4 regions of the Bacillus lumedeiriae genome follow, and region 4 is predicted to be linked to each of the others. Evidence: riboswitches for the same ligand, from Rfam matches in the RefSeq annotation. Region 4 holds a riboswitch; each other region holds the start of a gene.
What was found. Region 4 has a riboswitch for thiamine pyrophosphate ahead of thiW (energy coupling factor transporter S component ThiW). Riboswitches for the same ligand answer to the same signal wherever they lie in the genome.

Region 1: linked by a shared signal. The riboswitch ahead of tenA (thiaminase II) and the one ahead of thiW (energy coupling factor transporter S component ThiW) in region 4 are both predicted to bind thiamine pyrophosphate.
Region 2: linked by a shared signal. The riboswitch ahead of QYG89_RS05685 (thiazole synthase) and the one ahead of thiW (energy coupling factor transporter S component ThiW) in region 4 are both predicted to bind thiamine pyrophosphate.
Region 3: linked by a shared signal. The riboswitch ahead of thiC (phosphomethylpyrimidine synthase ThiC) and the one ahead of thiW (energy coupling factor transporter S component ThiW) in region 4 are both predicted to bind thiamine pyrophosphate.

The regions. Positions count from the first base shown of each region.
Region 1 is NZ_JAUIYO010000004.1:16,625-22,615, reverse strand. Features, by position in the region: gene QYG89_RS07725 (S-layer homology domain-containing protein) at 1-903, shown strand, start outside; gene tenA (thiaminase II) at 1,052-1,738, opposite strand; TPP riboswitch at 1,847-1,951, opposite strand; gene QYG89_RS07715 (S-layer homology domain-containing protein) at 2,118-3,791, shown strand; gene QYG89_RS07710 (stalk domain-containing protein) at 3,925-4,794, shown strand; gene QYG89_RS07705 (C40 family peptidase) at 5,211-5,693, opposite strand.
Region 2 is NZ_JAUIYO010000002.1:448,341-454,331, reverse strand. Features, by position in the region: gene QYG89_RS05710 (hypothetical protein) at 1-124, opposite strand, end outside; gene QYG89_RS05705 (ThiF family adenylyltransferase) at 393-1,406, opposite strand; gene thiS (sulfur carrier protein ThiS) at 1,422-1,625, opposite strand; gene QYG89_RS05695 (thiamine phosphate synthase) at 1,609-2,241, opposite strand; gene thiH (2-iminoacetate synthase ThiH) at 2,183-3,361, opposite strand; gene QYG89_RS05685 (thiazole synthase) at 3,376-4,140, opposite strand; TPP riboswitch at 4,209-4,310, opposite strand; gene mscL (large conductance mechanosensitive channel protein MscL) at 4,318-4,734, opposite strand; gene parC (DNA topoisomerase IV subunit A) at 4,928-5,991, opposite strand, start outside.
Region 3 is NZ_JAUIYO010000011.1:4,806-10,796, reverse strand. Features, by position in the region: gene QYG89_RS12540 (ABC transporter substrate-binding protein) at 1-944, shown strand, start outside; gene QYG89_RS12535 (serine protease) at 1,335-1,502, opposite strand; gene thiC (phosphomethylpyrimidine synthase ThiC) at 1,524-3,311, opposite strand; TPP riboswitch at 3,458-3,572, opposite strand; gene QYG89_RS12525 (SIMPL domain-containing protein) at 3,808-4,485, shown strand; gene QYG89_RS12520 (polysaccharide deacetylase) at 4,625-5,761, opposite strand.
Region 4 is NZ_JAUIYO010000002.1:31,865-37,855, forward strand. Features, by position in the region: gene QYG89_RS03725 (saccharopine dehydrogenase family protein) at 130-1,296, shown strand; gene menC (o-succinylbenzoate synthase) at 1,441-2,550, shown strand; gene QYG89_RS03735 (superoxide dismutase) at 2,764-3,642, shown strand; TPP riboswitch at 3,888-3,996, shown strand; gene thiW (energy coupling factor transporter S component ThiW) at 4,060-4,557, shown strand; gene QYG89_RS03745 (hypothetical protein) at 4,551-4,928, opposite strand; TPP riboswitch at 5,078-5,181, shown strand; gene tenA (thiaminase II) at 5,408-5,991, shown strand, end outside.

The sequences.
Region 1 (5,991 bases), on a different contig from region 4:
GTGAATATTGTGGATGAACACACGATTTCAGTGAAATTTAAAGAGGAAGAAGCAGTAGAAATCGATCTTGAACATGAACTTGTGCATGGTCAGAATGAAGTTACATTTACGCATGAAGGTGTTCAATACACCATTTCAGTTGAGTATGATGCGCTTACACCTGCAGTGAAGGAGGCAGAAGCAGCGATCGCTGCACTGCCGGAAAAAGTTACTCTCCAGGATGAAGAGGCTGTTACAAACGCGCGCGCACTAGTGAATAAAGTTCTTGCTATTAAAGAAGACGCAGAAATACAAGGTTTAACGACACTCGAAGAAGCAGAAGCAGCCATTAAATATTTTAAAGAAGAGCGCATTACGCTTAATCAAAGTCGTTACGTATTAAAAGTAGGCAAGACGTATAAATTGGAAGCGACTCTTACACCGACTGGGGGACCTGCGACGAGTTTACAATGGACATCAAGCAATCCTGATGTTGCAACAGTGGCACAGGATGGAACAGTCACTGCTGTTAGTGAAGGAACGACAACGATTACGGTTACAACTGAAAGCGGAAAACAAGCTTCCAGCTATATTACTGTAAGTAATAAACCGCTGCTGCAATTCAATTCGTATGCGTCTGTTACCATTAATAACGAAATCAAAGGCATAAGCACTTCGTTTATCAATATGGGCAGTCAGACAGTAAAAGTAGAAAAAGTGGAAGTGTATGAAGGGGATACAAGAAGGACTGTTTACAGCGAAGCTGATTTGTTGAGCAATGAAATTCCTGTGGAAATTAAGCCTGGCGAAAGATTTGGAATCGGCATCTCTTATAAAATTGGCCTCTGGGCAACGAAGAAAAATGTAGTCAAATACACAATCAATGATGGGGAAGAAACATTCGAGTATACATCAGAACTGTAGGCTGTCGTTGAACGTGTGATAGGGCAAAAGAAAAGTAGAGTCAGTCATTGAAAGAAAATGATTGGCTCTACTTTTGTATTTTCATAGATTTTTCTTTATTAAATCTAACATCTACATAAATAGGTGATACCTTCTTTTTCTTCTCTATTTAAGAAATCACTACTTTGCTTTTTTCCGACAGCCATCCTTCTTTTGTATAGGACATCTCCCAAAAAGCGAGTTCGTATTCTTTGGAAAGGACAAATTGTTCCGTGATTTTTTCTTTTTCCTTTTCGCTTGCGGAGTCAGCATACTGATTCAACAAATCGATTTGTTCCTGGGTAGATGTTTGGAACCGTTCACTTGCATAGGTTTTTATCCAATTTTGATAAATAGGCTCTGCAGGTGCAGCCTCTTCATATACTTTTCCAATATCGGCATATAGCCAATAACATGGCAGCAGGGCAGCGAGTGTTTGGGCAAAGCTGCCGGAAAGAGCCGCCCGGTATAAGTGAGAGGTATAAGCGTATGCTGTAGGAGCAGGACGGAAATTCTCCATTTCTTCTTCTGTAATATTTAATACTTTTGCATGTTCCTGATGGACGGTCAGCTCTGCCTGTGCCGTCAGCTTCGCTTTTTCAGCAAGCTGCGCGGTATGTTGAAAGTCATCCGCTTGTGCGGCGGCCATGGCATGGACTTTTCCATAATGCTTCAAGTAATAAATGTCCTGAAGAATATAATATTTAAATGTATCGAGCGGCAAATCACCATTCACGATTCCTTTGACAAAGGGATGATTCAAACTTAACTTCCAACTGTGTTCTGTGGCTTGTCTTAACTGATCTGTAAAAAGCATAATAAAATCCTCCTCTGTTCATTGTTTTAGGGAACTGAGGAGGAAAGGGATTTCGCTTACTCGCAAAAAGCATCTATGTACGCTTTCTAATGATTACGCAAATAAGTCAATAAGCGATTTCCGCTTCCCTCCGCTGGTATTAACCAGTTCAGGTTCCAAGGGTTTAAAGTCTACTTTTATCTCAGCCTTTCAAAGGCTCCCCTAGCAGAAAAATAATTTAATTTTCAGAATACTATCTTCAGCATATCAAAAGAAGAGAGAATGTCAAATAGGTATAGTGCCTGTCACTCCTTATATAAGTATTTCGAACTACTATTCATCTTTTAATATTGTTATAATAGGAGGTGTTTTTATTAAATATTACTATAGGAGGAAGTAAATGTTAAAGAGACTGATATTCTTAACTGCTTTGTTCGTTTTTTCAATATTCGGTGCCTCTTATGCTATGGCAGCAACTGAAGTAGAACCGAATAATACGGTGCAACAAGCGACGACAATCGGGGTGAACCAGCAGCATCAAGGGGTGCTGAGTTCATCTAGTGATGATGACTATTATAAATTTACGTTAAATAAGCCTGGGAATGTCTCAATTACAATGGCCAACTTGCCGAATTCTTCATGGTATGTGAGGGTGTATGATTCTCAAGGTACCACATTGAACACGTTCAATACGGAATATGGATCATTTGCGAATGGAAATACGAAAGACCAGATTGGGTTACCTGCGGGAACATACTACGTTAGGATCAGCAACTATACTGGGGCATCTGGAATTCCATATACGTTTAATCTGCAATACGAGGAAAGCAACCTCTATGAGCAAGAAGCCAATAATAATGTACAAAGTGCGACGAGTATGAAAGTCAACAATGTATATAAAGGTGTACTGAGTTCATCTAGTGATGATGACTATTATAAATTTACGCTAGATAAGCCTGGAAATGTATCAATCACAATGCCAAACCTTACGAATTCTTCATGGGACGTGAATGTTTATAATTCCCAAGGCACCAATCTGAATAGATTCTATACAGACTATGGATCATTTGCCACTGGGGATAAGAAGGACCAGATTGGCTTACCAGCAGGAACGTACTATATTAGGGTTAGTAACTACACGGGGGCATCCAAAGTCCCTTATCACTTTAACCTGCAATATGATGAGAGCAGTTTTGTTGAAAAAGAACTGAATGGCTCGTTTCAAGAAGCAAATCCTATTCAATTAAACTATAAATATCAGGGAGTATTAAGCTCTTCTGGCGATTATGATTATTACTCTTTCAAAGTGGATAGAACGACTAACTTGGTGATGAATATTCCTAATTTAGCTGGTTCTAGTTGGGATGTAAAAATCTATGACGAAAAAGGAAATACGATTAACCGTTTCCATACGGACTATGGCTCTTTTGCATCTGGGAACACAACCTTTCCGTTCGCTGTAACGAAGGGAACGTACTATATAAGCATTGATAACTATACTGGAGCCTCTAAAGTCCCGTATTCTTTTGCTTTGCTATCAAGAAATTTTAAAGATTTAGGGATTGGTTTCTGGGGGTACAATGAGCTTACCTACCTTTATAACAAAGGCGTGATCAGCGGATATCCTGATAATACCTTTAGACCAAACCATAACATTACTAGGGCACAGGCAGCGATTATGGTTGCGAGAGCATTAAAGTTAGACACTTCTTCTGCTTCGGGTCCGGTATTCACAGATGTTCCTAAAACGATCACTGGCTATACGTCTATTTCGGCTGTGATGAGAGAAGGGTTATTTGATGAGTTTGTTAGTACTGAATTTAAACCTTATCAAAATATCACACGGGGAGAAATGGCAAGTATTCTATCCAAAGCCTTCAAGTTAAAGTCTACTGGAGCATCAAGCTTTAAAGATACGAAGAATCATTGGGCAAATGGCAGTATCCAAGCTCTTGCAGATAACAATATCACTTTAGGATATTTAGATAATACTTTCAGACCTAACGAGAGTATTACGAGAGCGCACTTTTCACTATTCTTTGCGCGTACAATGGAAAGTGAATTTAAACAATAATCAAGTCATTGAATGTCCGAATGAAAATAGAATAGAGGAAGCGAAATGGACTGGGAAAGAGTCTATTTCGCTTCTTTTTTATATCACCTTTGATACATATGTATAAATAATGAAGAATGTGGGGGAGAAGGCAATGAAGCTGTTTACTAAAGAAACGGTTAAAGGAATGATCATTGGTTCAGTACTTACCGCCGGACTTGGTTCTGGTGCTGCCTATGCGGGAACAGTCATTCACCAATATAAAACTCCAAGAGGGAATACCGCTGCGGTTGAAGAAGAGAACGTCCATAAAAATCGGATAGGTGTCACAGTCAATGGACAAGCAGTCAATAGTGATACTTGGTATCACGATAGTGGAAAAACATTTGTGCAGCTCCGTGATGTAGCAGAGATGTTAGGAGCAAAGGTCAACTACAACTCAAAAACGATGTCAGCTGAACTTGTCTTGCAGCAAAGTCAGACGACACCTATTAACCTTATTGATTACATGCCCCCACAAATGAGTGTCAAATATTTTAAAGGCACTGGTATGGAATATGCGGAATACAAAGAAACGGTTTTGTCTTTAAAAAACGGATTATTAGAAACGTATGATGATAATGAAGGAACAAGAATCCTTTCGATTCTTGATATCAGTCAAAATGAAATCGCTGAAGTTTACCACGAAGACGAAGTATACGAAAACGGAACAGTTAATCTAGCCACTCTAGATAGATATAAACATAGAACGACATTACTCAAAAATCCAATTGAAGTTGGAAGGGAAATTAACGGACAGAAGATCATTAAAACTAATGCTGAGATTAAGGTTCCTTATGGGACGATAAAAAATGTCATTGTCTTGGAAGAACGCGAAGTTTATGACGATGGTTCTGTTCGGGTTTTTAGAAAATATTGGGCGAAACGTTTAGGGTTAGTTAAAAGTGAATCTATTCATACCAGCGGTGGTTCGAAGCATGTCATCACCTCGGAACTAGAAAGAATAGAGCCTTATAAAAATTAAGTAGGGGAGTTGATTCCTTAATAAGTTTGGTTTGAAAGGAAAAGTAGTTATTACGGAGATAGGACTTTCTTTTTTGTTTTCACTCGAATGTGAGGGTGGTTGATTGTCGCTATTCTTTCCGTTTTAGGAAAGAATGTAATCATCGTAGAAACGTTTCTTGAATTTCTTTGTGAAGTTCTGAAAGGAATTGCACGCGAAGTAAGTGTGTATTTCTTTAAAACAAGAAAACCACCCCTCGCCGTAGAAGCAGGGTGGTTCTCGCAGAACTAAATAATGTATGACAGCCACCACCCTGACGGCAGGGGCTGCGGGAGAAGTGTTGCCAGCACTTCTTTTTTTTATTATATTCTTGTTATATAGCAAATAAATAAGGGGTATTGGAGTTAGCATCGCTCATATATGCGTTGAAGCCTCATTTATTTAATCACTCGTTTTGCACCTACATAACGATCTTTCCAATACTTATCACTCATTTTCACCACTTTTACTCCCTTTGATGTGGCCCCTGTAAATGTGCCATTTCCATTATAAATGCCAACAAACGATACTTTCCCTTTTTGTCCGGTAGCGTAGAAGACTAAATCGCCTTGTTTCAATTCACTTTGCTTCACTGCTTTCCCTGTATGATATTGTGATGCACTTGTTCTCGGGATCGTCATTTTAGTTGCTGCTGTTTTATAGACATATTGTGTAAAACCGCTTGCATCAAATCCGTTTGGCGTTGTCCCTCCCCATTTATAAGGGGTCCCCACATATCGTTTGGCTGATTCTGAGACTTCCTCCCCGTAATTAATAGATGCTGAAGCGCTGGATGCTTGAGAAAAAGTGAATGCTGCTAATAAAGCTAGAGTGGATAATACGGTTACTACCCATTTTGGAAAGCTGACAGTCATACTCATTTCGATTCCTCCCCATCATGAAAAATCAACACAATTTTAAATTTATGGGGATTTGTATAATTTATTCCAAATGTTAATTAAAATAATTTCTATCTGTCGCAGTCAATAGAGGAGAACAGCAAAAGCTATTCAAAAAGCATCACCTATGGACTAACAAAAGAAAGCTACAGGGATAAGGATGTCAAAATAGAGTACCCTCAAATGATCCGATTAGGTAATGAAAATAAGCAGAAAATCGTGAACGACCTCATAAAGAGTGAGGCTTTGAAGGTGTTAAACTATTACCCATCAGCGGAGA
Region 2 (5,991 bases), 420 kb from region 4:
CAGCTTCCAATGCAGCCGAAAACTCTTGATTGGATGCTTGCCCAGCTGCGGTTTCTTTGCCGCAAGAAGGACAAAACTTGGTTCCTGCTCCGATCGGGTTTCCGCAGTGTACACAATTTTTCATTTCATCTCTCCCCTTCTTTTTTCAGCCCTATTTACGGCTCCTTACTAGCATAAGGAACAAAAAAAACGTTTGCCATAGATTCGACAAAACAAGACAAAATCTCCTATTCTCTTTTCATAAGGATATGTACTCTCTTCTTGTTATATCGCTGCCGCCGGAAAATTAGAACAAGAAAAAGTGCTCTCTTTTCCGTTCTATTTAACTACACACAAAAAAGAAGCTTCTCACAACGGAAGCTTCTTTTTGAATCATTTTTTATGAACGGCGTTTACCCTAGAAGCTGCTGGTAAAGTTTTTTTGCACTTTCCGGGTCTTTGGATCCGTGCACCAGCATTCGGCCGTCTTGGAAAAGCACGATTCTTTTTCCTGAAATGACAGCCGAGAGCAAAAAGCCATTTGTCTTTACTGTTGCGCCTTGCTGCTCCATCGTTGAAGCCAGCTGCGTTAAATTAAATGTTCTGTTTTTTGGCGGCCTTACTTGGACCGTATCTCGGCCGCAAAGAACGGCTGTCTTCGTGCGATTATCTTCAGCTAAATACGGATAACTTGCTTCCTTCCCACATGATGGACAGTGTTCTTTCTTTAAAACAGCTGTATTAATTGCTGAATGCGTATTTTTCCACAAGTCAAATGAAACTAGTTCCCTGCGTACATCTTTCCATCTGTCAGCAAGGATTTTTAATGCCTCTGCGCCTTGAAAGGCAGTTGTCATTTGTACGGCTGGTGCAATGATTCCTGCTGTATCGCACGTCATTCCCTCGGCTGGCAGGACATCAAGCAGACAAGTAAAACATGGCGTTTCCCCCGGAATGATAACACAGCTGACCCCTTGACTGCCGACACAAGCTCCGTATATCCACGGCACGTTATACTTTTGAGATAAATCGTTGATTAAAAATCTCGTCTCAAAATTGTCGGTTCCATCGAGCAGCAAGTCAGGCCTGCATGTATTCATTACATCAGAAAGTTCTTCCGGTCCTCCATCTGCCGTGATAGCAGTGATCTTCACATCTGAATTAATCTCTTCAAGCCGTTTCCTCGCTGCTTCTGCTTTTGGCAGATGATCCTTTACATCCTGTTCTCTGTAGAGCTGCTGCCGCTGCAGATTGGTCCAATCAACATAATCACGATCAATAATCGTTAACTGGCCGACCCCAGCTCTGACAAGCATTTCTGCCAAAGATGATCCAAGTGCCCCCGCCCCGACAATGAGTACGTGTTTGGCGGCATAAGGCTGTTTTTCTTTTAGAAATAGTTCCTGTCTGGAATAACGGTTATCCATCGTGTATCCTCCTTCTTACCCGCCGCCGACAAACTGAACGATTTCAATGCGGTCTCCTTCTTGTACTTTCGTTGATTCCATCTTTTCTTTTGGCACGATCTGGCCATTGCTTTCGACAATGACCGCTTTCCCTTGCAGTGAATAAACTGCGAGCAGATTCGTAAGTGTGGGCTCTGATAAAACGACTGTTTCCTGTTTACCGTTAATAACGATATTCATACGTCTGTTTTTCCTCCTTATTGATTTCATTTCGATAATATGCAGCAGTATCTGCCGGATCTTTACTCCCGAAAATCCCCGACATCACAGCGATTCCGCTTGCACCAGCTTCTTTTACTTCTTGAATATGATGCGGCATAATTCCTCCAATCGCTATGATCGGCATGTTCACAGCACGTGTAGCCGCTTTCAGCTGTTCTAAGCCAGCTGGTGTTCTGCCGGGTTTAGAAGCCGTCGGATAAATATGACCGAACAAGCCCCAGTCCGCCCCATTACTCTCAGCTTTTATAGCAGCAGCCGGTTCATGAATGGAACATCCTGCTTTCATAGAAGCAGTAAACGGCTTTACTATCTGTAACGGAAGGCTGTTTTCAGTCAACTGTACGCCACCGGCTTCTGCTGCCAGCGCTACATCTACCCGGTCATTTACAATGATCTTTTCCGCGGGTACATCAGCCTCTATAAACGTTTGCACCCAGTGAAACAATTCTTTAGCGCTGCGATGCTTTTCCCTAATATGGATGTAGTCGACAAATGGGTGAATGATGGAGGCTATGTCAGACGCCTGCTCCAGCTCTTGCTTCCCTGTCGTAATTGCGTGAAGTTGAAAAGACATTTGTCTCCTCCTCACTAGCTAGAATATCCCAATCTTTTGAAACCGGCTGATAACCGAGCTGTTTCAACCTTGTTTTCACTTCATCTACTGTACGTGTATCAGAGATTTCAAATTGGCTGTTATCCTCTTTTTTGTTTGCATATCCGCCGACCACGGTGGAAGAAGCTGCAGACATTTTTGTTACACCGAGTTTAATCAGATGATCCCTAAGTGCCGCCTCTTCGCGGGTAGACAGTGTAATGCCTGCACGCGGCATAAAAATCCGAAAAGCAAGCATGGCTTGAACCAGATCTTTATCTTCTACAAGAACTCTCGGCTCAAATCCTCCTAAGTTCGGACGAATGCGGGGAAAAGAAACAGCAACGTCAGTTTCTATATATTTTTTCTGTAAATACTGGGCATGCATTGCGGTAAAAAACACTTCTTTTCTCCAGTTATCCATTCCTAGCAATGCTCCGATATTAATAGACCTCATACCGGCCTCGCAGCCCCGCTCTGGTGCATCGAGACGATAACGATAATTTCTTTTTGGCCCTTTTAGATGAATTTCCTTGTAAATGTCTTCATTATATACTTCTTGATATACAGTCAGTCCATCCACGCCTGCTTGGAAAAGCTGTCTATACTCATTCGTATCAAGCGGCTGTACTTCAATAGCAATCGAGGCTGCGTGACTTCTTAAAATTTTTGCACTTTCGGCTAAATAAGAAACAGAAGAATGAATGCGTGATTCCCCAGTCAATAAAATGACGTGCTGAATCCCCATCTCTTTTAATGCCTTTGCTTCTTGATCAATTTCTAATGCTGTTAATTTCCGTCTTGGAAAGTCATTGTCAAAGCTAAAACTGCAATACGCACATTTATTCACACAATAATCAGTCAAATAAAGAGGCGCATACAAAGAGATCACTTTGCCAAAATGCTGAACAGTCAGCTTATGGGCTTTCTGCGCCATCTCCTCTAAACGCTCCACTGCTGCAGGCGAAAGGAGCACGAGTAGATCATTCTCGTTCAAATTCGTTTTGCTTAACACTTTATCTACGTCTTTCACTGTGACACGGTCTAGCATTTCTTCATACGGTTTATTTTTGATTTGATCGTATACATCGTAAAAGCTCATGTTACCCCTCCTTTTTAACGTAAGAAACCAGTTAACGGTGATGAAGCGTTAGCCCTTTGTGAAACAGATCCTAGGCCTGCTAAGTAAGCTTTTCTTCCGGCGATGACAGCTAGGTTAAATGCTTCTGCCATACTGATCGGATCATCAGCTGTAGCAATCGCTGTGTTCACAAGAACAGCATCTGCTCCCATTTCCATCGCCTCTGCTGCTTCAGATGGTCTTCCGATACCGGCATCAACAATGATTGGCAGCGTCTTTTCCTCTATTAAAATCCGAATCATTTCCTTCATACGGATACCCCTGTTTGAACCAATCGGTGAACCAAGCGGCATAATAGCCGCTGCGCCGGCATCCGCCAGTTTTTTCGCTGCCATCAAATCCGGGTTCATATAAGGAAGGACAACAAATCCTTCATTGGCGAGTATATCCGTAGCCCGAATCGTTTCTTCATTATCCGGCAATAAATATTTTTGATCGGAAATTACTTCGATTTTAATCCAGTTGCCCATCCCGGCTGCTCTCGCCAATCTCGCAATTCTCACTGCTTCTTCGGCATTTCTCGCCCCTGATGTATTTGGCATAATAATCATATTCGGCGGAATGTCTTCTAAAATGTTTTCATGACCAGCCTCCAAGTCTACCCGTCGGACGGCTACTGTGACCACCTCTGATCCTGACTGTGCAAAAGCTTGTTTCATCACGGAATGATCCGCAAATTTCCCTGTACCTGTAAAAAGACGATTCGTTAATTTCGTTTGACCAATCATTAATTCATCCATCATAATTCCTCCTTTTTACAATGAAAAAGAGCCTACCACAGTGGCAGGCTCTTTTATGTATATTAAATAACATAAAATGCAAGCTTCCCTCCGTTGGTACTAACCAAATCAGGTTCAAGAGTTGGATAATGTTTATCCTCTCAGCCTTAAAGGCACCCCTAGCTAACTTTCTTTTATTTAATTATCTCTATTATACTCTGAATTTTCTAAATTGTTAAGTTTTTTGTCTAATTTTAATAGATCTCTAATTTCTGTGAGCAATTCTTCCTCTTTTGATAGTGAAGGCGGTGTTTCTTCCGCTTTTTCCTGATGGTACAGTTTGTTAAACAGCTTAACGAATAAGAAAATAGAAAAAGATATAATAAGAAAATCAACAATCGTTTGCAGGAAGTTGCCATATTTAACGACAGCTCCTCCAAAATGAAACGCTAAATTTGAAAAATCAACTCCCCCGATCAGCAAACCGATCAAAGGCATAATCATATCGTTTACAAGTGAAGTAACAATCTTACCAAAAGCTGCTCCAATAATAACCCCAACGGCTAAATCAATGACATTGCCCCGCATAGCAAACTTCTTAAACTCTTGAAACACAGCCATTACATTCCTTTCCATTATCTTTGCTTTCTAACTATAACAAAAGCATAGTAAACTGTCCTTCTTTTATTACATATTTTATTAAAGTTTCTAGGATACTACTTTGAATTTTGCACATAATGAATTAAAAATAAAAATACGTGGCAACCAGCCACATATTTTTATTTTTTATACAGTCAATATTTCTTTTTTATTCTTCCGATCTAATTACTTTCCAAACGGCTGTTATTTCTCCGCTCTCCTTCTCATCCAAAACGAATGACCCGTTCGAATAACGATCACTCGGTTTTAACGTAGAAAAATCGAAGAGTTCCCTCTTTCCCTTCTTTGTTTGCAGTACGACCGATTCCCCTCGTTCAATCGTCGTTAATTGAACGACGCGATGAGGATTTCCTTTCAATTCCCGCAGCATAAGGACACCCCTTGATGCCCGTGATACCGGCTCAAATTCAGTTGACTTCATTTTCTTTACGGCTCCGCGCTGTGTAGTGAGCAGCAAATCTTTTTCTTCATTTGATTCCCACACTTCTACACCGACCAAATAATCACCGTCTTTTACGTTCATTCCTTTTACTCCTGCTGCACGCGGTCCTACGATACTTGCCTCATCCTCGGAAAATAAGAGTCCGTAACCGAAAAATGTCGACAAGAACACTTGTTTTTTTCCGTTCGTTAAATGAACTCCAACTACTTCGTCATCATCTTTTAGCCTAATAGCTGTTAACGCTCGTGAATAGCGCTGCACTTTGTAAGAAGATAATTCTGTTCGCTTAATTGTGCCATTTTTCGTAGCAAATAATAAATAGGACGGTTCCTGAAAATCTTTAATAGCAAAAGCAGCGATAATGAACTCTTCTTTTTCGATAGAAACAAGACTGGCCACATGCTGGCCAAGATCTTTCCAGCGAATATCAGGCAGTTCATGAACAGGCAAATACAAATAGTTTCCTTTATTCGTAAAGATGAGTAAAACATCGGTTGTATTTACTTCTTGTTTATAGAGGAGATAATCTGTTTCCTTCATCGCCAAGTCTTTTCCGCCTGATGCGGAATAGGAACGCAGGCTTGTCCGTTTAATGTAGCCGTCTCTTGTCACAGTCACGATCACGTCTTCATTTGGAATTAATACTTCAAGACTGACTTTTATTTCTTCAATTTCTTTTTCAATGACTGTCCGCCGCTCGTCATTGTATTTTCTCTTCATCTCTTTTAATTCTTTTTTGATGACAGTTGTCAGTTTCTTTTCACTCGCTA
Region 3 (5,991 bases), on a different contig from region 4:
CAGTGGCCTTTCTTTCTCTTTTATTGTTATTCTTGCTTGGTGCATGCGGCAACAAAGAAGAAGTGAAAGATCAGCCAGAAAAGAAAAAAGAAGCTGAAGGAAGTTACACAGTAGAACATGCTATGGGAACGACAGAAATAAAAAGCACACCTAAACGGGTAGTCATTTTAACAAACGAAGGAACAGAAGCACTTCTAGCTCTCGGTGTCACACCAGTCGGTGCTGTTGAATCATGGACAGGTAACCCTTGGTACGATCATATTAAAGATGAAATGAAAGATGTACAGGTCGTTGGGAAAGAAGATCCGGTGAACGTAGAAGCAATCGCTAAATTAAAGCCAGATTTAATCATTGGCAATAAACTGCGACAAGAGAAATTATATGACCAATTGAGCGCGATTGCTCCAACTGTTTTCTCTGAAACGCTTCGTGGCGATTGGCAAGAAAACTTCAAATTATATGCTAAAGCTGTTAATAAAGAAGAAAAAGGCGAAGAAGTGCTCGCTGCCTACAATGATCGCATCGCTTCTATGAAAGACGAGCTTGGCGATAAGCTAAATCAAGAAGTGTCGATCGTCCGCTTTATGGCAGGAGATGTCCGTATTTACCACAAAGACTCTTTCTCTGGTGTTATCCTTGAACAACTTGGCTTCGCCCGTCCGAAAGAGCAGGATAAGCCAGACTTCGCTGAAATGAATGCGACAAAAGAGCGCATGCCTGCTATGGATGGTGACATCCTTTTCTACTTCACGTATGAAACAGGCGACGGCAAAGCTGCTGAACTCGAAAAAGAATGGATTAATGATCCTCTCTTTAAAAACTTGAACGTTGCGAAAGCCGGCAACGTCCACAAAGTGAGCGATACTACTTGGAACACAGCTGGAGGTGTCATCGCGGCGAATCATATGCTTGATGACATTGAAAAAGTAATGCTGAGCAAATAAAAAAATGGGGATGTTCTGAAAGTCAGTGATTCATTGACTAAGAGCATCCCTGTTTTATTTTCTAAAAGTTATAATTCATCCCAAAAAGCATATGAGGAAGTTGCCTCTTAGTAGAAGAAGTCCACTCTTTTCTCTCTATTTAAAAATGAATTTGAAAATCATTATCATTTATCATTGACATTCATTCTCAATTGGATTATGATGGATATATGAACAGCCTACTTGTCCCGTGAGCTGTTCTCTCACTAGAAAAAAATATGCACGTTTGCTGTGCGGCTGCCCACCCGCACAGTCCCCTTTCGAATAAATATTCCCTTACATATACATATAGAAGCGGCTGGGAAAATTCCCAGCCGCCAAATGATAAACAAATTCTCTTTTAGACTGTTGTTAATAATACAACACGTTCACTTTCTTACACTTTATACAAGTTTCATAGTATTGATTCCCTTTGAATTGATGTTCGCAGTTTTCCTGGATCATTTTTAACCGTTTTTGTAAGAAACTAAGATCTGTCTTTAGTTGATTGATTTCCGCTTCGATTTTTTGGGCATTCATTCGAATAACCTCCTTAAAAAATCACTGATAGATCTGACTGCCGGCTTCTTTAAATTCTTTCGCCTTCTCTTCCATCCCCTTTTCGATGGCTTCATCCGTATCTAATTTGTTTTCCTTCGCGTAATTGCGAATGTCCTGTGAAATTCTCATACTGCAAAACTTCGGACCGCACATTGAGCAGAAATGGGCTGTTTTTGCTCCTTCAGCCGGGAGTGTTTCATCATGATATTCCAGCGCACGTTCAGGATCCAATGATAAATTAAACTGGTCTCTCCAGCGGAACTCAAAGCGGGCTTTCGATAACGCATCATCTCTTTTATGCGCGCCTGGATGGCCTTTCGCCAAATCAGCAGCATGGGCCGCAATTTTATATGTGACTACGCCTGTACGCACATCGTCTTTATTCGGAAGACCTAAATGCTCTTTCGGTGTTACGTAACAAAGCATCGCGGTTCCGTACCAGCCGATCATCGCTGCGCCGATCGCCGATGTAATATGATCATACCCAGGTGCAATATCGGTCGTCAGCGGTCCAAGTGTATAGAAGGGCGCTTCCTGACATACTTCTAATTGCTTGTCCATATTCTCTTTAATTAAATGCATCGGCACATGTCCTGGTCCTTCTACCATGACTTGAACATCGTGCTCCCAAGCAACTTTTGTCAGTTCGCCGAGTGTTTCTAATTCAGCAAACTGTGCTTCATCATTTGCATCAGCAATCGATCCCGGACGCAGCCCATCTCCCAATGAGAAGGAAATATCATACGTTTTCATAATTTCACAGATTTCTTCAAAGTGAGTATACAAAAAGTTTTCCTTATGATGATACAAACACCATTGAGCCATAATGGAGCCTCCACGGGAAACGATCCCTGTTACACGTTTAGCTGTTAGAGGAACATAACGCAGAAGAACGCCTGCATGAATAGTGAAATAATCGACTCCCTGCTCTGCTTGTTCAATCAATGTGTCGCGGTACACTTCCCATGTAAGATCTTCCGCTACACCATTTACTTTTTCAAGGGCCTGATAAATAGGAACAGTCCCTACTGGAACAGGCGAATTGCGGATGATCCATTCCCGAGTCGTATGAATGTTCTTACCTGTCGATAAATCCATAATGTTATCAGCACCCCAGCGCGTGGCCCACGTCATTTTTTCCACTTCTTCTTCAATAGAGGAAGATACCGCAGAATTACCGATATTGGCGTTAATTTTCACATGAAAATTGCGTCCGATAATCATCGGTTCGATTTCGGGATGGTTAATGTTAGCTGGGATAATTGCCCGGCCCCTTGCTACTTCGTCCCTTACAAATTCAGGCGACATATTTTCCCTAATTGCAATAAACTCCATCTCAGGTGTGATAATTCCTTTCTTTGCATAATGAAGCTGAGTAACATTTTTTCCTTTTTTCGCGCGCAGCGGCTGGCGCTTTAAGCTAGGGAACACTTGATGATTGGCACGCGGGTCATTTTGATCTTTGTAGCCGTTATCTTCAGGCTTGATCTCCCTGCCTTCATAGGTCTCTGTATCATTGCGTTCATGAATCCATGGACTCCGGATCGCCGGCAGGCCTTTCGTAATATCAATAGAATGATGAGGGTCAGTATATGGCCCGCTCGTATCATACACACGTACCGGCGGATTTTCTTCTTCTCCAAATGAACCGGTCGTTGGGCTTAACTCAATTTCACGCATCGGCACTTTTAAATCTGGACGTGAGCCCTCTACGTAGATTTTTTTGCTGCCGGAAAAACTGGACATAATGGAAATGTTTTTTTCGTTTAATGAAGATGTAGTAGACATTAAGAATCTCTCCCTTTAATAGATTAATCGTTTAAGGACGAGATATAGCACATAACAAATGGAAAAGTTGATAGAAGTACATAAAAAAGCCGGTGTCCAATCGTTCATTGGACCCGGCTCATATGTATGCAGAAGTAGTTATGCTTTCGTGATTGTTCTAACTTCCCCACGCTGGTATGAACCAGATCAGGTCCCAAGAGTCAAGAAACTTCATCGCGTTTCTTTCTCAGCCCAGCTCATTGGACTCCCCTAGTTATGACTATTCGATTTAACTTCATTATACCTTTATATCGACAAAAAGCAAGATATTATTTTCATAATTTTTAGAATATTATATTTTTAGTAATATTCTATCCGGATTTCTCTTTTCGTCTTCTTTCTACACTTGTAAGTACCGGGCATTGGCTCATGTAATCACCGCTGCCATCCTTCTTTTTTCACATCATAAACATATAAATTAAAATCAAGCCATTTTTATGAGGAAGGTGAATGTTTTATGTATTATCCAGCCCGTACAAACCGGTCTTATCGGAATCAGCCCACTTATATAATGACGGTAGATGGTCAAGGACATGTCACAGCAAAGCCAGATGAAGCCATCTTAACAATCGGGATCGTAACGAAAAATCCAGATGCCCAAACGGCTCAACAAGAAAACTCAATGATCTCCAGCCGGGTCATTGCAGCCTTACGACAAATTGGCATTGAGGAAAATGATATAAGGACGGCCGCTTATTCCATTCGTCCAGAATATGATTATATTGAGGGACAATCTGTGTTTAGAGGATATGAAGTGGAGCATTTACTCCAAATAACTGTTAAAGATCTTTCTAAGATTGGAAACGTATATGATGCTGCTGTCAAAAATGGGGCCAACATTGCGAGAAATATCGAATTACGCGTGTCAAACCCAAATATTTATTATCAGGAAGCATTGAAGCTCGCCATTTATAATGCAACAGAAAAAGCGGATACGATAGCCCGGACAATCGGTGTAACAGTGAACAACATTCCTTTAAGAATTGTAGAAGGGGGCCAGCCCGAAAATCCAAGACCGATGGTATTAGCTTTTTCACAATCTTCCTCTTCAGAAGCGGTCCCCCCTATCCAAACGGGAGAGCTTACAATCAATGCAGCTGTGAAAGCTATTTTTGGCTATCATACTAGGGTTTAATTTTTTGTTAAGCTCCCCTGTTGATTTCCGCTCCAATCAACAACAGTCATTAACATAGTCAAGTAGAATAAACAGGAGTGACTCCATGCCAAAGCACCAGCCTCTTTTGAGTCACTCCCTACTTCTTCATTCTCTTAATTTATAGCCTTGCATCTTTCCAAAAGTTTTGAACGACGTGGGCAGATGGATTGTAAGCCCGCATCTCATAGCCTTCTTTTTTCAAATATTGCAAGATGGCAGGCAGCATATCTGCCGTAATTTTTTTCTCGTGCAGCAAAATGACGACGTGCTGATCGCCGCTCTTTTTTTGCCGCTGGATACCAGCTTGAATGTTTTGGAGAATACGTGCTTTCGAGCTGGCATTGTACCGCCAGTCTTCACTATCTACATCCCAATCCCACAGGCGGTAGCCTTTTTTGACCATGGCATCACGAAACGGCTGCTTTAAATACGGTACACTGCCATACGGGGCCCGGACTAAGATTGAGGACTGGCCAGTCACTCGTTTCAATGTCTGATCTGTTTTTTCCATTTCATTGATAAAGTTTTGCGGTGAATTGTACAGAGGATTTACTTTATGCGTTACACTGTGCAAAGCAAGGTAATGCCCTTCTGCCGCAGCCTTCTTCGTTATTTCAGCATGATATCTAATATTCGGCTCTACATAAAAAAAGGTCGCTTTCACTTGATAATCGCCTAGTATCTTTAAGATACTTGCTGACTGGGCACTTGGACCGTCATCAAATGTTACATAGGCGATAGGTGTAGGTGGAGCATTGTTGATTTGATCAAAAAACGATTGATTTGCTGCTAAGAATTCTTCATTGGATAACTTGGAGCCTATTGCTGTATAAATCCTTACAGTGTGATGATGGCTGAGATAGTCAACCTTGAACCCAAATTGTTCCGCAAGCCAGCGGATACCGACATACAGTTTACCGTTTTCCGTATAAATGACCGCAGGAGAAACTGCTTTGCCGTTAAATAAAGCTTCCTTCGTTTTTATGTTAACTACTAACTGCTGGCCGTTTTTTTCAAATATGTATAGTCCATTATTCTTATTAATTGTTTGTTTCATGTATAAATAGTATGATAGCTTTTCTGCCGGAGCAACTGCCTGGCCGTTTACAATAAACGCTTCTTCTTTTGTAAATGGCAGCATTTTGTCATGAAGCCCAATATAAATGTTTTTCTTTCCTGACGCATAGGTCTCTGCTCCCCCTGCGCACAGAAAAAATAACAGTACGCTGCACATGATGGTCAGCTTTTTTCTCATCTCTCCTACTCCCTTTTCTTTATGTGAAATTTTTTCTATTTTCTCTTTCTATTATACTACATATTTTTACCTATTGTTACAGAATTATTAAAAATATTACACATTTAATCTTATGAATGAAGAGAACTTTTTACTACTGTTTTTTAGATGACTTTGTCAAACGTGCCTGTTGATTTCACCCGGGGACACTCGCTTTCCGCGGACAGTCCTGAAGTCTCTTCGCCGCTATC
Region 4 (5,991 bases):
AAAACAGCTTCCTCCTGCGTCAGAGGAAGCTGTTTTTACTTGTGTCTTCATACAGGAATCAAGAAACCGGTTTTTCTTTCATATACTACTACATAAACAGAATAATAACCAAATGGGGAGGAATGAAACATGCGAGTACTCGTACTAGGATCGGGGCTAATGGGAAAAGAAGCGGCAAGGGATTTAGTCCAATGTAAAGGGGTAGCTAAGGTCACATTAGCTGATTATGATGTTGAAAAAGCGAAACAAACTTGCCGGGTTCTGCAATCCCCAAAACTAAGCGCGATTTTCGTTGATGCCTCAAATACAGATCAGCTCGTTGCTTTAATGAAGAAGCATGATGTTGCGATTAATGCGTTATTTTATTCATTCAATGTAGATGTTGCTAAAGCGGCCATCGCAGCGGGTGTACATTCGGTCGATCTCGGCGGGCATATCGGTCATGCAACGGATCGGGTGTTGGAAATGAAGGAAGAAGCGAAAGCTGCTAAAGTGACGCTGATTCCGGATCTTGGTGTCGCACCGGGGATGATTAATATTTTGGCGGGATATGGTGCCGGCAAACTTGATCAAGTCGAATCGATTAAATTGTACGTAGGAGGCATTCCGCTTCGCCCGGAACCGCCATTTGAATACAATCATGTGTTTTCGATGGAGGGAGTGTTCGATCATTACACAGACCCATCTCTTATTATTAGGAGTGGAAAAAAACAAGAGATTCCTTCTTTGTCTGAAATAGAAACTATTCATTTTGAGAAGTTTGGCCCGCTCGAGGCATTTCATACAGCAGGTGGAACATCGACACTTTCATATTCGTATCCGCATCTTGAGTGTTTAGAATACAAAACCATTCGCTATCCGGGGCATGCAGAAAAATTTAAATTGCTCGTTGATTTAAACTTAACCCGCTCTGATTATTTTGTAGAAGTAAACGGCACTCAAGTGAGACCGCGTGATGTTTTGTTGAAAGCACTTGATCCAATTGTCGATTTAAAAGACAAAGTAGATGTTGTTCTGTTAAGAGTAGAGACAAAGGGAATCAAGGATGGAAGGAAGACGGCCTGCACATATGAAATGACGACATATAAGGATACGGTTCATAACGTAACCGCCATGGCTAGAGCGACGGCAAATACGATTTCCATTGTTGCACAAATGATTGCTGAGGGAACGATTGACAAGACCGGTGTCTACCCGCCGGAGCAAATCGTTCCAGGAGATAAATATATAGAAGAAATGGCAAAGCGTAATGTTCTGATAAAAGAAATTATAGAGGAAGAAAAGCCGCTGGCATAGATATTATTTGGGACTGTCTAAAAGTCAGCGGAGTATTGACTTTTTGGCAGTCTGTTTTCTTTTTATGTACAATAAGAGGAGAGGGTGAGGAAAACGGCAAGGTGATGAGGTTCATCTATTGAACGCCGAGAAGGGAAGAAAACAATGAAATTAAAAGAAATCGTACTGCGTCATTTACAAATGGAAATGAAGTTCCCGTTTACAACGAGCTTCGGAACAATGAAAAACAAAGAGTTTATTTTAGTAGAGGTGAAAGATGAAGAAGGTTTGTCTGGCTGGGGGGAGTCCGTTGCTTTTCCGTCTCCTTTTTATAGTGAGGAAACACTCCAAACAAATTGGCACATGATAGAAGACTTCTTAATTCCTTTATTAAAAGACAAAGATATCTCCCATCCAGATGAAATTACCTCTTTATTTGAACCAATCAAAAAAAATAATATGGCGAAAGCCGCGATCGAAGGAGCCGTTTGGGATTTATATGCTAAAAGAAAAGGCATTCCGCTTTATCAAGCTTTAGGGGGAGAAAATACAACGATTGATGTTGGGATTAGTATCGGGATTCAAGAAACCGTTGATGACCTTTTACATATTATAAAAACACATGTAGACGAGGGATATAAACGAATAAAAGTAAAAATTAAGCCAGGTTGGGATGTTGATGTCATAAGGGAAATCCGCTGTTCTTTTCCAGATATTCTGCTGATGGCAGATGCTAATTCAGCTTATCGGCTGGAAGATCTTCCAGAACTAAAGAAGTTGGATGAGTTTCAGTTAATGATGATTGAACAGCCACTTGCATCGGATGACATTGTCGATCATGCTGTGCTTCAAAGAGAATTGCAGACGCCTCTTTGTTTAGATGAAAGTATCCACTCTTATGAAGATGCGCGAAAAGCCCTGCAGCTTGGAAGCTGTAAAATTATTAATATCAAAATTGGCCGTGTCGGCGGATTAACAGAATCTAAGAAGATTCACGATCTTTGTAAGGAGAACAGTATACCTGTCTGGTGTGGAGGCATGCTGGAAGCGGGAGTGGGAAGAGCGCATAATATTGCGCTTACGACTTTGAGTCATTTTACGATGCCGGGAGACACCGCAGCTTCTTCGCGTTATTGGGAGAGGGATATTATTCAGCCGGAAGTAACTGTACAGGGTGGTGTCATACAAGTTAGGGATCAAGCAGGGATTGGCTACGATATGGATTTGGAAGCAGTCAAAAAGTTCACGTTGAAAGAAAAAGTACATTCTTTATGATTTTGAGGAGAACGGTGCACAGGCTTTTAGAAACCAGGGAGAGATGAAGGGATATCCCACTTAAGAAGCTGTCTGGCAGTCAACTGTATGTTGGCTGCCAGACAGCTTTTTTGAAATGGAAGAATCAGAAATAATCAAGCTTGGAAAAGACGATAAGAACGTAAATGCCGCGCATGCATATGTTGAGAATAGCAGGTGAAGGGAGGAGTTTAGTTGGAGCGGTACCAGCATTATTTGCAAGAAGCGAAAAAGTGGTGTGATGATTTATCGAATTGGGAGAATGAAGTTATCGATCCTGCACTCATTAAAAACTGGGAAGAACAAATTGAAAAGATTGACGAGTGGTTATCAGGGCCGCTTAATGAGACAGAATGTTATAAAGTAGAAAAAGAGGTTCGGGCATTGGCACAAGAATGGCAACAGTTTCATGAAAAACTGTTTACAGATTGTGATTCGGAGGGGCAGGAGAACAGAGTGGAACAAGTTCCAATCGGCGGTCATCGGCTTCCTCCGCTTCCTTATCCGTACAATGCACTGGAACCATATATTGATGAACCAACGATGCGGCTTCATCATGATAAGCACCACCAAAGCTATGTAGATGGCTTAAATAAAGCAGAGCGAGAATTAGCGAAGGCACGGAAAGTGAATGATTTTCAGCTTGTTAAACATTGGGAAAGGGAGCTTGCGTTCAACGGTGCAGGCCATTATTTGCATTCGATTTTTTGGAAAGTGATGTGTCCACAGGGAGGAGGAAAGCCATCAAGAGAGCTAGAGCGTGAGATGTCCCGTTCATTTGGCAGTTTCGCTGAATTTAAAAATCAATTTTCACAAGCAGCGCAGCATGTGGAAGGCGGAGGCTGGGCCATCCTTGTGTGGGCGCCGCAGGCACAGCGGATGGAAATATTGCAAGCGGAAAAACATCAAAACTTAAGTCAGTGGGATATTGTTCCGCTCCTCGTTCTTGATGTGTGGGAACATGCCTATTATTTAAAATATAAAAATAAAAGAGCGGATTATATAGAGAACTGGTGGAATGTTGTCTGCTGGGATGAAGTAAGCCGACGGTTTAGAGAAGCAAGACACAGGTAGCCGTACTCATGCTTTTTATATAGGTTATGTCAATCACTATTGTGGATTGGAGGAAGGCGGGAGACTGTGCGTTCACATGAGACCTCGAAGGCGCGATAGCGGCGAGGAGGCTCCCGGACCACCCGAGGAAGGCGAGAATCAACAAAGCCTTTATATAAGAAGATGTCGCAATAAATGAAAAATTACACTGCCAAGACCTTCCCATTCAATATAATTCATTCTATAATAGAAAATGAACTTAATAGGAAAGCTACTAGAGGTGCCTGTTAAAGGCTGAGAGAAAAGCGAATTGTTTTTCAACTCTTTGAACCTGATCTGGGTGATGCCAGCGTAGGAAAGTAGTATATTCATAAACTATTTCACTTACAAAAGCCGAGCCTAGATAAGGGTTCGGCTTTTTATAATGGAGGAATGTATATGAACCAAGTGCAAAAACTGGCATACATGGCTTTATTTACGGCCATCGCGACGTTCGGCTCTTCTCTTATTTGGTTTCCTGCTGGAATAGCCAAAGCATATCCTGTTCAACATGCGGTCAATGTGATGGCCGGTGTGCTGCTCGGCCCAGGGCCTGCGGTTATTATCGCATTTGTAACTGGATTGCTTCGAAACCTTATGGGGACAGGCTCGTTATTAGCTTTTCCAGGCGGAATGATTGGAGCTTTTCTTGCCGGATATATTTATCAAAAAACGAGACATGCTTGGGGGGCTTCTATTGGAGAAATAACTGGTACGGGACTAATTGCTTCTTTATTCGCTGTGCCTTATGCAAAAATTTTGATGGGAACGACAGTCGGCGCCTTTTTCTTTTTGCCTGCGTTTCTTGTCAGCAGTCTTTCCGGATCATTGATTGGCCTTGTTTTAGTGAAACGGATCGTCAAAATGAAAGTCTGGAAATATCGTCCTAATCATTGATTCCAACGAATCGAAACGGCCAGCTTACAACATTGCAAATTCCCTGAATCTGTTTGTAGTTCAAGCCGAAAAAAATCTGGATTAAAAGAAATAGCCGCTTTTGTGAGCATTCCGGACGATCGGATGAGCCGTTCTACTTCTTGTCGGTTAGAAGATTGAGCAGCAGCCATTAAGCGAAAGGCAAAATCATTGTCAGTCGTTATCTTGTTTAGAAGCAGAGTTGTTTCATTCAAGAGCCTTTTCATTGATTGGGCAGACTGTTTAAAGAAGACTGTATTGACTGTAGGATAAGGTCTTATGAATGCTTGGTGAAGATCATAATTTGTAAATGTAGTAGCATAGGGACGCCCATACGGATAAAAATAATACACAGCAGCATAGCTCCTTCCGCAAATGAACTTTCTATTAATATACATGTGAATGATAAATAAAATGATCGCTTTAATTTATTTAAAAATTCAGAATTTTATTGATGTAAGGCTATAAGTATGTTACAACTAAGTAAAGTCTAATTAAATAGTTTGATCCTTGGGGGTGCTTTAATAAGCTGAGAAAGGTGAAATACCTTAACCCTTATTACCTGAACTGGGTCATGCCAGCGTAGGGAAGAGGCATTGTGAGTATGTTAAGCTGCAATTCTTTTTGTCATTGCAGCAAAATAAGAACTTATAAAACTGCTTCTCCCTGTGAGAAGCAGTTTTTTTATTGTTCTAACGATGGATAAAGGTTTAAAAGTGTGAACAAAAAATCCGGAATGATGCACAACGCATGCAAATGTATGAACAAACGTCTATACGCATTTCTAGGCAGTTAGGCATTGCAATTAATAGATTCTAAGGAGTGTATATCAATGAAGTTTAGTGAAAGGTTACATGAGAAATTACAACCGATCTGGAGGCAAAATCATAAGCATCCTTTTGTAAAGGGGATCGGCGATGGAACGCTTGATCAGCGGAAATTCCGTTTTTATATGGTTCAGGATTATTTATATTTAATCGATTATTCCAAGGTGTTTGCGCTTGGAGCTGTTAAAGCGACGGATGTGGAGACGATGGGAAGGTTTGCGTCCTTATTGAATGAGACTCTTAATTTCGAAATGTCGCTTCACCGCCAGTATGCAGCTAGGTTTGGTATTTCAGAGGAAGAGCTGGAGCAGGCGAAGCCATCTCCAATTACACTTGCGTATACACATTATATGCTCCATGTCAGTCAGAATGGGACCCTTGCTGAGCTGATTTCTGCACTGTTGCCGTGTGCATGGAGTTACTGGGAGATTGGAAAGGAACTGAATGAAATTCCAGGTGCAAGTGAACATGAGCTGTATGGTGACTGGATAAAAATGTACTCATCGAAAGAGTTCGGCGAGCTGGCTGTATGGTGCATCGAACTATTAGATAAACACACAGCCGGAAAGAGTGAAGAAGAGCTTGATCG